Regions from separate parts of the Cronobacter sp. 153480017-3 genome, predicted to be linked through region 2. Evidence: predicted binding sites of a transcription regulator. Region 2 holds the regulator's gene; the other holds the start of a gene.
What was found. The regulator Fur, encoded in region 2, represses iron uptake genes when iron is present. The targets are predictions, from matches to a motif close to ATAATAATGAGAACNACTATCAA.
Positions count from the first base shown of each region.

Region 1: a site for Fur is predicted at 2,007-2,029, ahead of fhuE (ferric-rhodotorulic acid/ferric-coprogen receptor FhuE). Genes of this name have one in related genera too.

Region 1 is NZ_JBSEYN010000002.1:539,860-544,280, reverse strand. It holds gene thiK (thiamine kinase) at 1-415, opposite strand, end outside; gene lpoB (penicillin-binding protein activator LpoB) at 393-1,058, opposite strand; gene ACUW6V_RS06985 (YcfL family protein) at 1,067-1,441, opposite strand; gene hinT (purine nucleoside phosphoramidase) at 1,443-1,802, opposite strand; gene fhuE (ferric-rhodotorulic acid/ferric-coprogen receptor FhuE) at 2,149-4,350, shown strand.
Region 2 is NZ_JBSEYN010000002.1:150,460-154,880, reverse strand. It holds gene ybfF (esterase) at 1-244, shown strand, start outside; gene ybfE (LexA regulated protein) at 373-654, shown strand; gene fldA (flavodoxin FldA) at 816-1,346, shown strand; gene fur (ferric iron uptake transcriptional regulator) at 1,637-2,089, shown strand; gene ACUW6V_RS05190 (helix-turn-helix domain-containing protein) at 2,412-3,023, shown strand; gene ACUW6V_RS05185 (beta-N-acetylhexosaminidase) at 3,076-4,421, opposite strand, start outside.

The DNA.
Region 1 (4,421 bases), 390 kb from region 2:
ACGGCGCGCTTTGCTGCCAGTCGCGCAGCAGAAGCGGCAGCAGCTCGATGCACCAGCCAAAACGCGGCTGCTGGTGCAGATAATACAGCAGCGCACCCAGTTGCGGCACCGGTGGCAGCGCATCCCGTATCTCACCGGGTAAAAACGTGACCGCCAGCCAGCCGTTGACGCAACAGCGCGGACGCGGCGCGAGCGTTGCCGGCAGCCGTTTCAGCGCGCGGTACTGACGCGGGCTACGGGCACGGCTTTGGCGTAGGTCCCGGCGCGCCACCAGCGTTTCGTCATCGACAACCACCTGCCAGGCACCGTCGCTGAGACCGGGTAGCGCGCAAACGACACCGGCGGCCGAAGCCGCCGGGAAATTCTGCGCTAAGAACCCTTCCAGGTTCAGATTACTGGGTTTGCTGAACGGCACCTTTACCTGACCAGATAATTTCGCCGGTCTGTACCAGCATCAGCTGCATTTGCAGCGTAGGCGCATTCACGTTGCCGCTGGCGTTGGCATACAGCACATACTGCGCGCCCACGTTGCGGGCGATACCGATGGCTTTGCTGCGTGAACCCAGGCTGTCCTGCGGCGAAAGCCCCAGTTGCTGTTTCGCCATGGAGAGCTGCTGTGCGGAGACCAGCGTGAATTTACCGTTATTCGCCAGCGCGCCGCGCAGGGCTTCGGTGGCCGGGCCGGTTTGCATTGAACCGTTGGTGCGGTTGTTTACGCTATCGACCAGCAGCACGCTGCCTGCGTTCACCCCGTCAGCCTGCAACATTTTGCCGACCATCGGTGCCATCGCGCTGTTCCAGTCATAGGTACGCGCTTTTGGCTCAGGCGTTGCGTTTTCAGGCTGATGTTCAATCGGGCCAGGCTGCGCCGGAATCGACGGCACGGACGGCACGGTCGGTACCGGCTGCGTCGGTTGTGGTACAGGCTGCGTGGGTTGCTGCGTGCCTGGCTGCGCTTCTTCGACCGGTGCCGGTTTTTGCTCGCCGGGCAAAATACAGCCCGACAGCGCCAGGGCGACGGTCGCCAGCAGCGCATAGCGATACATTCTGTTCAACATTTCCCCCTTCAGAGATAGAGATAAAGACGGGCTTTCCGTGCCGCCAGATAATTAGTCTGACTGGTCACCGTTACGCGTCCCTGGGCCGGGATAACGACTGTCTGCGGGACTTCCAGCGGCTGTCCTTCCAGCCCACGGGCGTCATACCAGTAAAAGCGGTAGTGCACGGTAACGGGCGCGTCTTTGTTATTGTAAATGGTCGCGGCGGCGACAGGCTTGCCGTTTTGCAAAGAAAAGTCTGGTTTTTCAGCGGTGATGCCCGCTGCCAGCACGCTGGATTCCATGACAATGGCCTGCTCATCGCCGACGGGAATGGTCGGCGTGGAACGGCACCCCGCCATCAGCAGAGCGGCCAGCAACCAGCCTGTGCGTACGCGTGCCATCTCAGAGGCCTTTATGCGCAAGCATTGGCCCCAGCGCACGGCCGCCGACCAGATGCATATGGATGTGGTAGACCTCCTGCCCGCCATGACGATTGCAGTTCATGATAAGGCGATAGCCGTCTTCGGCGATGCCTTCCTGCTGTGCGATTTTCGCCGCGACAGTAAAAAGACGCCCCAGCGCCTGTTCGTGTTCCGCCGTGACGTCATTGACCGTCGGCACCAGCACATTCGGGACGATTAAAATATGGGTCGGGGCCTGGGGAGAAATATCGCGAAACGCGGTGACAAGCTCATCCTGATAGACGATGTCGGCGGGGATCTCGCGACGAATAATTTTGCTGAAAATGGTTTCTTCGGCCATGGTTTTTTTCCTTCTTGGATAAACGTTAAGAGTATGAGCGAGATAATCGCATCCTTTCAACCTTTGCCCCGGTTTTTCTTTATAAAGCGGATATTTATAGCGCGCTGCACGCGACTCCTGATGCCGCTGCGCCTGACAGTTATTCCGCCCTGGTTACGCATGAGTTTGTAACGCCTCTTACATTTGTTTACAGCGCAAAGACAAATGATTATATTTCTCATTCTTATTGACAGCGGAACGTTGTTTTAGTCTGCGAACATTTTCCATCAGGACGGGAAGCCTGGGGAGAGCGTCGTATGACAACAGCCTGATGCACAGCATCATTTTCTTATTTTAAGGGCAACACATGGCTAAGCATGCACTCCGTCAGGGCGTCGTTCCGGCGTCTTCCCTTCCCTCTTTGCTCGCGCTCAGTATCGCCAGCGCGCTGGCGGTGCCCGCGGTTTACGCAGCGCCTGCCGCCAGCGACACGATAGTGGTCGATGCCGCCGCCGACAGCGGCACGCCTGACGAATCACAGGATTACAGCGTCAAAACCACCACGTCCGGCACCAAAATGCTCCTGGTGCCGCGTGATATTCCGCAGTCGGTCAGCGTCATTAGCCAGCCGCGCATGCAGGATCAGCAGTTAACGACTATTGAAGATGTGCTGGAAAACACCACGGGCGTGACCGCCTCGCGCATCGACACCAGCCGGACCAACTTTTTCGCGCGCGGTTTTTACATCAGCAATTTCGCCTACGAAGATATGCCGACGTTTCTTGATAACCGCTGGAACTTTGGCGACACCGCGGGCGACACGGCGATATACGATAAAATCGAGATCGTGCGCGGCGCGGCCGGGCTGATGAGCGGCACCGGCAACCCGTCGGCGTATGTGAATATGGTGCGTAAACACGCCGACAGCCAGACGTTTAAAGGCAACGTCTCTGCCACTTATGGCAGCTGGGACAAACAACGCTACGTGATGGATGTGCAGTCACCGCTGGTGGAGTCCGGTAAGGTGCGCGGTCGCGTGGTCGCCGGTTATCAGGATAACGACAGCTTCGTTGAGCGTAACCATTACCGCAAAAAATTCATTTATGGCGTCGTGGATGCCGACATCACCGAGTCAACGCTGCTGTCACTCGGCTATGACTATCAGAAAAGCGAAGAAGACAGCCCGACCTGGGGCGGATTCCCTTCGCTTTACAGCGACGGCAGCCGGACGCATTTCCGCCGCGGTTTTAATACCGCCGCCGACTGGGCCTACTCCGATCTCGATTCCACCAAAATTTTCGCCAACCTGACGCAGCGCTTTAATAACGGCTGGGAGGCGAAAGTGAACGCGATGCACGCCGAAACCAATTTCGACAACCGCATGATGTATATCGACGGTTTCCCGGATAAAACCACCGGTCGCTACAATGCCGCGCTCTGGCAGGGCGCGTGGGGCGGCTGGAACGTGGGCGAGCGTAAGCAGGATTCGGTCGACGCCTTCGTGCGCGGCGGCTACGAGCTGGCGGGACGTCAGCATGAAATGATGTTTGGCGGCAGCTACAGCCGCCAGCGCAACAATTATGATAATTCATATCCGGTGAATGATAATTCCGGCCTGATGGATGTCGGAAATATTCACGATTATGACGGCAACACGGTGGCGAACCCGACGTGGTCCAGCTTTGCGCTTTACCAGCGCGACGTGATTCGTCAGAAATCCATTTACGCCGCCACGCGCCTCTCGCTTGCCGATCCGCTGCATCTGATTCTGGGCGCGCGCTACACCGAGTGGAACGCAAAATACAATCTGGAGCGCAAGCCGGATGAAATTCGTCGCAGCAAAGCGGATGACGTGACGCCTTACGCGGGCCTGATTTACGATATCGACGATACGTGGTCGGCGTATGCCAGCTATACCTCTATCTTCCAGCCGAGCGGTCAGCGCGATGTAAACAGCGAGTTCCTCGATCCGACCACCGGTAAAGCCTATGAAGCCGGGCTCAAAGCCGACTGGTTTAACACCCGTCTGACGGCCTCGCTCGCGGTGTTCCGCATCGAGCAGGATAACGTGGCGTTGAACACCGGTGTGATCATCCCTGGCTCCGGCGGGCAGACGGCGTATAAATCCGTTGATGGCACCGTCAGTAAAGGGGTTGAGCTTGAGCTGAACGGCGCGCTGACCGATAACTGGCAGCTGACCTTCGGTGCGAGCCGCTATGTGGCCGAAGCGGGCGATGGCGTGGCCGTCAACCCGGACCAGCCGCGCACCACCATGAAATTGTTTACCCGTTATCAGTTGCCGACGCTGCCCGCATTGACCGTTGGCGGCGGCGCGCGCTGGCAGACCAAAACCTGGCAGGATATCGCAGGGCCGAATGGCGACACGCGCATTTCCCAGAACGGCTATACCGTGGTGGATCTGTTCACGCGCTACCAGGCGACCAAAAATCTTGCGGTACAGGCGAACCTGAACAACGTCTTCGATAAAGTGTATTACGATTATCTGGGCACGTATGGCGTCTACGGCGCGCCGCGCAACTTCTCCGTGACGGCGAGCTACAGCTTCTGACATTTATTACTACGAACAAAAGGGAGCCTGATGGCTCCCTTTTTTATTCCCTGATTAACGTCTGCCGCGAT
Region 2 (4,421 bases):
GCCGGTGCTGTGGAATCAGTATTCGCATATCGTCGGCTGGGAAACGGTGCCTGCCTGGCACGGCCCGGCGCTGTTCATTCGCGGCGGCGCGTCGCCTTATGTGGAAGAAGCGCACCGCGAAGCGCTGCTCTCACAGTTCCCCAAAGCCCGCGCGCATGTGATTGCGGGTGCAGGCCACTGGGTGCATGCCGAAAAACCGCAGGCGGTGCTGCGCGCGATTCGTCGTTTTCTGGAAACTGATTAAAAACAGACCGACCGGCGCCGTCGCGCGCTGGATGCGTTGGCGCGCTTCGCTCCCTGATGTATGATGGCGCGCTGAAATACCGCCGGGCTCCGCCACGGCAGCCTGTTTCCCCTGTCTATACTCATACCATGGCAAAAGAACAAACGGACCGCACAACGCTCGATCTCTTCGCGGATGAACGCCGTCCGGGCAGACCGAAAACCAATCCGCTGTCGCGCGACGAACAGCTGCGCATCAATAAGCGCAACCAGCTTAAGCGTGACAAAGTTCGCGGGCTTAAGCGCGTGGAGCTGAAGCTGAACGCCGACGCGGTAGACGCGCTGAACCATCTCGCGCAGGCGCGCAATATTAGCCGCAGCGAGCTGATAGAAGCGATGCTGCTTGCGCAGCTGAAAGCCTTGCAGGAGTAAGGTCTGGTCTGAATTTTACCCAAAAGGACCGGGCAATGTAGCAGAGAGTGCACCCGGCGCCTGATAGCGTTTCCGCACCTTCTTCTGTTCTGCTATGATTGCCCTATCTGTGGGCGTTATGCCAGCACCATCACATTTAGATTCAAGAGGTTATTCTTCTTATGGCAATCGTAGGCATCTTTTTCGGCAGCGACACCGGCAATACCGAAAATATCGCAAAAATTATCCAGAAACAGCTCGGGACTGACGTTGCTGAAGTGCATGACATTGCTAAAAGCAGCAAAGAGGATCTGGAAGCATTCGATATTCTTCTGCTTGGCATCCCGACCTGGTACTACGGCGAAGCGCAGTGCGACTGGGACGATTTCTTCCCGACGCTCGAAGAAATTGACTTTAACGGCAAGCTGGTGGCGCTTTTCGGCTGCGGCGACCAGGAAGATTACGCAGAATATTTCTGCGACGCGCTGGGCACCATTCGCGACATCATCGAGCCGCGCGGTGCGACCATTGTTGGCCACTGGCCGACCGAAGGTTACCACTTTGAAGCTTCTAAAGGCCTCGCTGATGACGACCACTTCGTTGGTCTCGCGATTGACGAAGACCGCCAGCCGGAACTGACCGCGGAACGCGTTGAAAAATGGGTCAAACAGGTGTCCGAAGAGCTGCATCTGCAGGAAATCATCAACGCCTGATGATAAGCGGCGCGGGCACCGTTCCGCGCCGTTTGATAGATAAAAGCAATGAAAATAATTGCTACAAATTTTTAACTTTCCCTCACTACGCTGTACAATGGCTTTCTTAATTATCAGGCTCTCCACGTGAAAAACGCTGGCTGGCCCACGATTTTTAAGCCCTTTTTTGCCGGACGCTTGCGGTTTTCATTTAGGCATGTCAGTTCTATAATGAGACGCATTCATCTTCGGCGTATCCGATGTATCGCTCCCTTCCGGAGCGAGTCGTTAAGCAACAGGACAGATTCCGCATGACTGACAACAATACCGCATTAAAGAAGGCCGGCCTGAAAGTCACGCTTCCTCGATTAAAAATCCTCGAAGTGCTGCAGGAACCGGTCAATCATCATGTCAGTGCGGAAGACCTCTATAAGCGTCTGATTGACATGGGTGAAGAGATTGGCCTTGCCACGGTCTATCGCGTACTTAACCAGTTCGACGATGCCGGCATCGTCACTCGTCACAACTTTGAAGGCGGTAAATCCGTTTTCGAGCTGACGCAACAGCATCATCACGATCACCTGATTTGCCTCGATTGCGGCAAAGTGATCGAATTCAGTGATGATTCTATTGAAGCGCGTCAGCGTGAAATCGCCACGCGCCACGGCATCCGCCTGACCAACCACAGCCTCTATCTGTACGGTCACTGCGCCGATGGCGACTGCCGCGAAAATGAACACGCCCACGAGGCTGGCGGGAAATAACGCTCGCTATACTGCATTATCCCAGGCCGACATTTGTCGGCCTTTTTATTGCCTGAAACCCCTTTAACAAAAATATAGATGTATTTTTTTAGATAAAATTTGAAAACTAGAGTGTTTTAATACAGCGCACAATGCTTAATTAAACCACATATATTTTTTTAAATCGAAATTCAGAAAAGATAAATATCTTTATCACTCAATCGGTTAGAGATGAGATTATCCCTGTTTTTCCTTTTCTGTTCTCTGCCCCTTATTGCAGCCATAAAAAAGCATCCATTAAGATACAGCAACGATTTAATTTTATTTTATTAAGGTAACCAACATGGTCTTACCCCCTAAACCGCTTGCTGAGATTTACCGTATTGCGGATATTTTTAATAGCTACGGCAACTGGTCTCGTGCAGAGAAAAATACGCTGATCCCGCTTCGGGACGGGGAGATCTGCATCATTCGTGGCGGTCAGTTCTCTCTGATGCGCCAGAGTGACAGGCTGTTGCTGGAAAAAAGCAGCGCACCCTCTGTGCTGGGACTGGCGAGGAATTTAGGCAAAACTCAATTCGCCAAATTACAGGCTGATTCCGAATGCCATTACCAGTTAATTCCTTTTGATTATTTCATTCAGGAAATTGAGAAAAATCACTGCCAGTTACATCTGCTTATTTTGTCCTCATGGTTTATTAATATGCTTTGCTATCGCGAAGAAATTATGATGGGACGAAACAGCTACAGCATGATTAAAGCGAATATCGATTGTCTCGCGACAATGGATGAGTTCATGCGTAACCGGATTAACGTGGCCGACTATATCGTTAAAAAAACCAATCTTTCCCGCAGCATGGTGATGAAAACCCTTTCTCAGTTGCGCGGTGCGAAAAATATTGAGATAAGCAAAGGCAAACTGGTTGCGGTTCACCATCTGCCTGAATCGCTGTAGAGAGAGCGCCCGCTCATAAGAAAGCCAGCCCGGAGGCTGGCTTTTTATTGCGTTAGGGCTGTACGTTATCCACGCGGCTGTAACGTTTACCGTCGCTGCTCACGCTTCGTACCTGTACGGCACCCGTCACGCGTGGCGGCTTCGCATCATCGTAGCGCTGCCAGTGCGCGCCGCCATCAGTCGAGTATTCCATGCCGACACCTGGCAGACTGACGTTCATCTGCAACACGCCGTCGTGAATGCGCGCGCCCGGCACCGGCAGGCGGAATTGCACGCCCGCTTTTTCAAGCTTCGGCAGCTCACGGCTGCCCGCCAGGTTCGCAAAGCGCGTCCAGTCATCATGCAGCGCTTTTACATCCACCTGATGGGTTTCGCCGCCTTTATATTCGCGACCAGCCTGATAATCCTGCTCCCAGGCCGCGCGATGCCAGGCGCGTTCAGCTACAGCCAACAGACGCGGGTACATCATGTACTCCATTTGCTTATCGGTACGCACCACTTCGCTCCAGAGCTGCGCCGAGAGACCATACGCGCCTGGCCAGGGTTTGTCCGACTTAGCGCTGAACGCGTTGCCATCGCGATCGACCGATGTCTCGGCGTTTTGCGGGAGGTTATCCGGCGCGAAGCTGAAAATCTTACGTTCGTCGCTAAAGCGAGTGCCCCAGTAGTAGCCGCTCTCCGCCGGATTCACTTCGTTCGGGAAATCGAGGTAGACGTAATCGGGGTTAGAAACCACCACGCGGAAACCTTTATTCGCCCAGTCGTTCGCTGTATCAAAGCCTCCCCAGTAGAGCGTATCCCAGAAGTTGACGTTGACGTGCGAGGTGGCGAAAGCGCTCGCGTCTTTCGCGTCCTTAAGCCCGTCCTGCCACGCCTGCATGGTGTCGATGCCATGCGCTTTGACCAGTTTGCTCACTTCCACGCCAAAATAGCTGGAGAGGTGCTCGACATCAGCGACGACACCGTCCTGCACCATTTTCTGACACACCGGCGAGCGCGCCCAGGGCTTATCCTGACGGCTCTGATCGATAATCCCCTTCCCGGCTTCCGGTTTCGCTTTATCGGTATAACCCGCGCCGAGGTAGATATTTTTTGCCTCATCGCCGCCAAAATGCCAGGTGGTGAGCGGCTGTCCGGCCTCTTTGTGCATCTGCTGGATCTCGCCAATCACTTTATCGACAAAGCGGCGCGAGGAGTCGAGGCACGGATTGAGATAGCCGGTGCGGTTGTAGTACTGCACGCCAGTGGTAATGGACGTATCTTTCGGGTCGAGCAGGCGATACTGGTTCGCCTCTTCGGTTTTACCCGCTTTCTGCAGCCTGTCGTAGCGCGCTTCCATCGCAATCACCGCCGCGCGGGCATGTGCGGGCATGTCGACTTCCGGGATCACTTCTATCT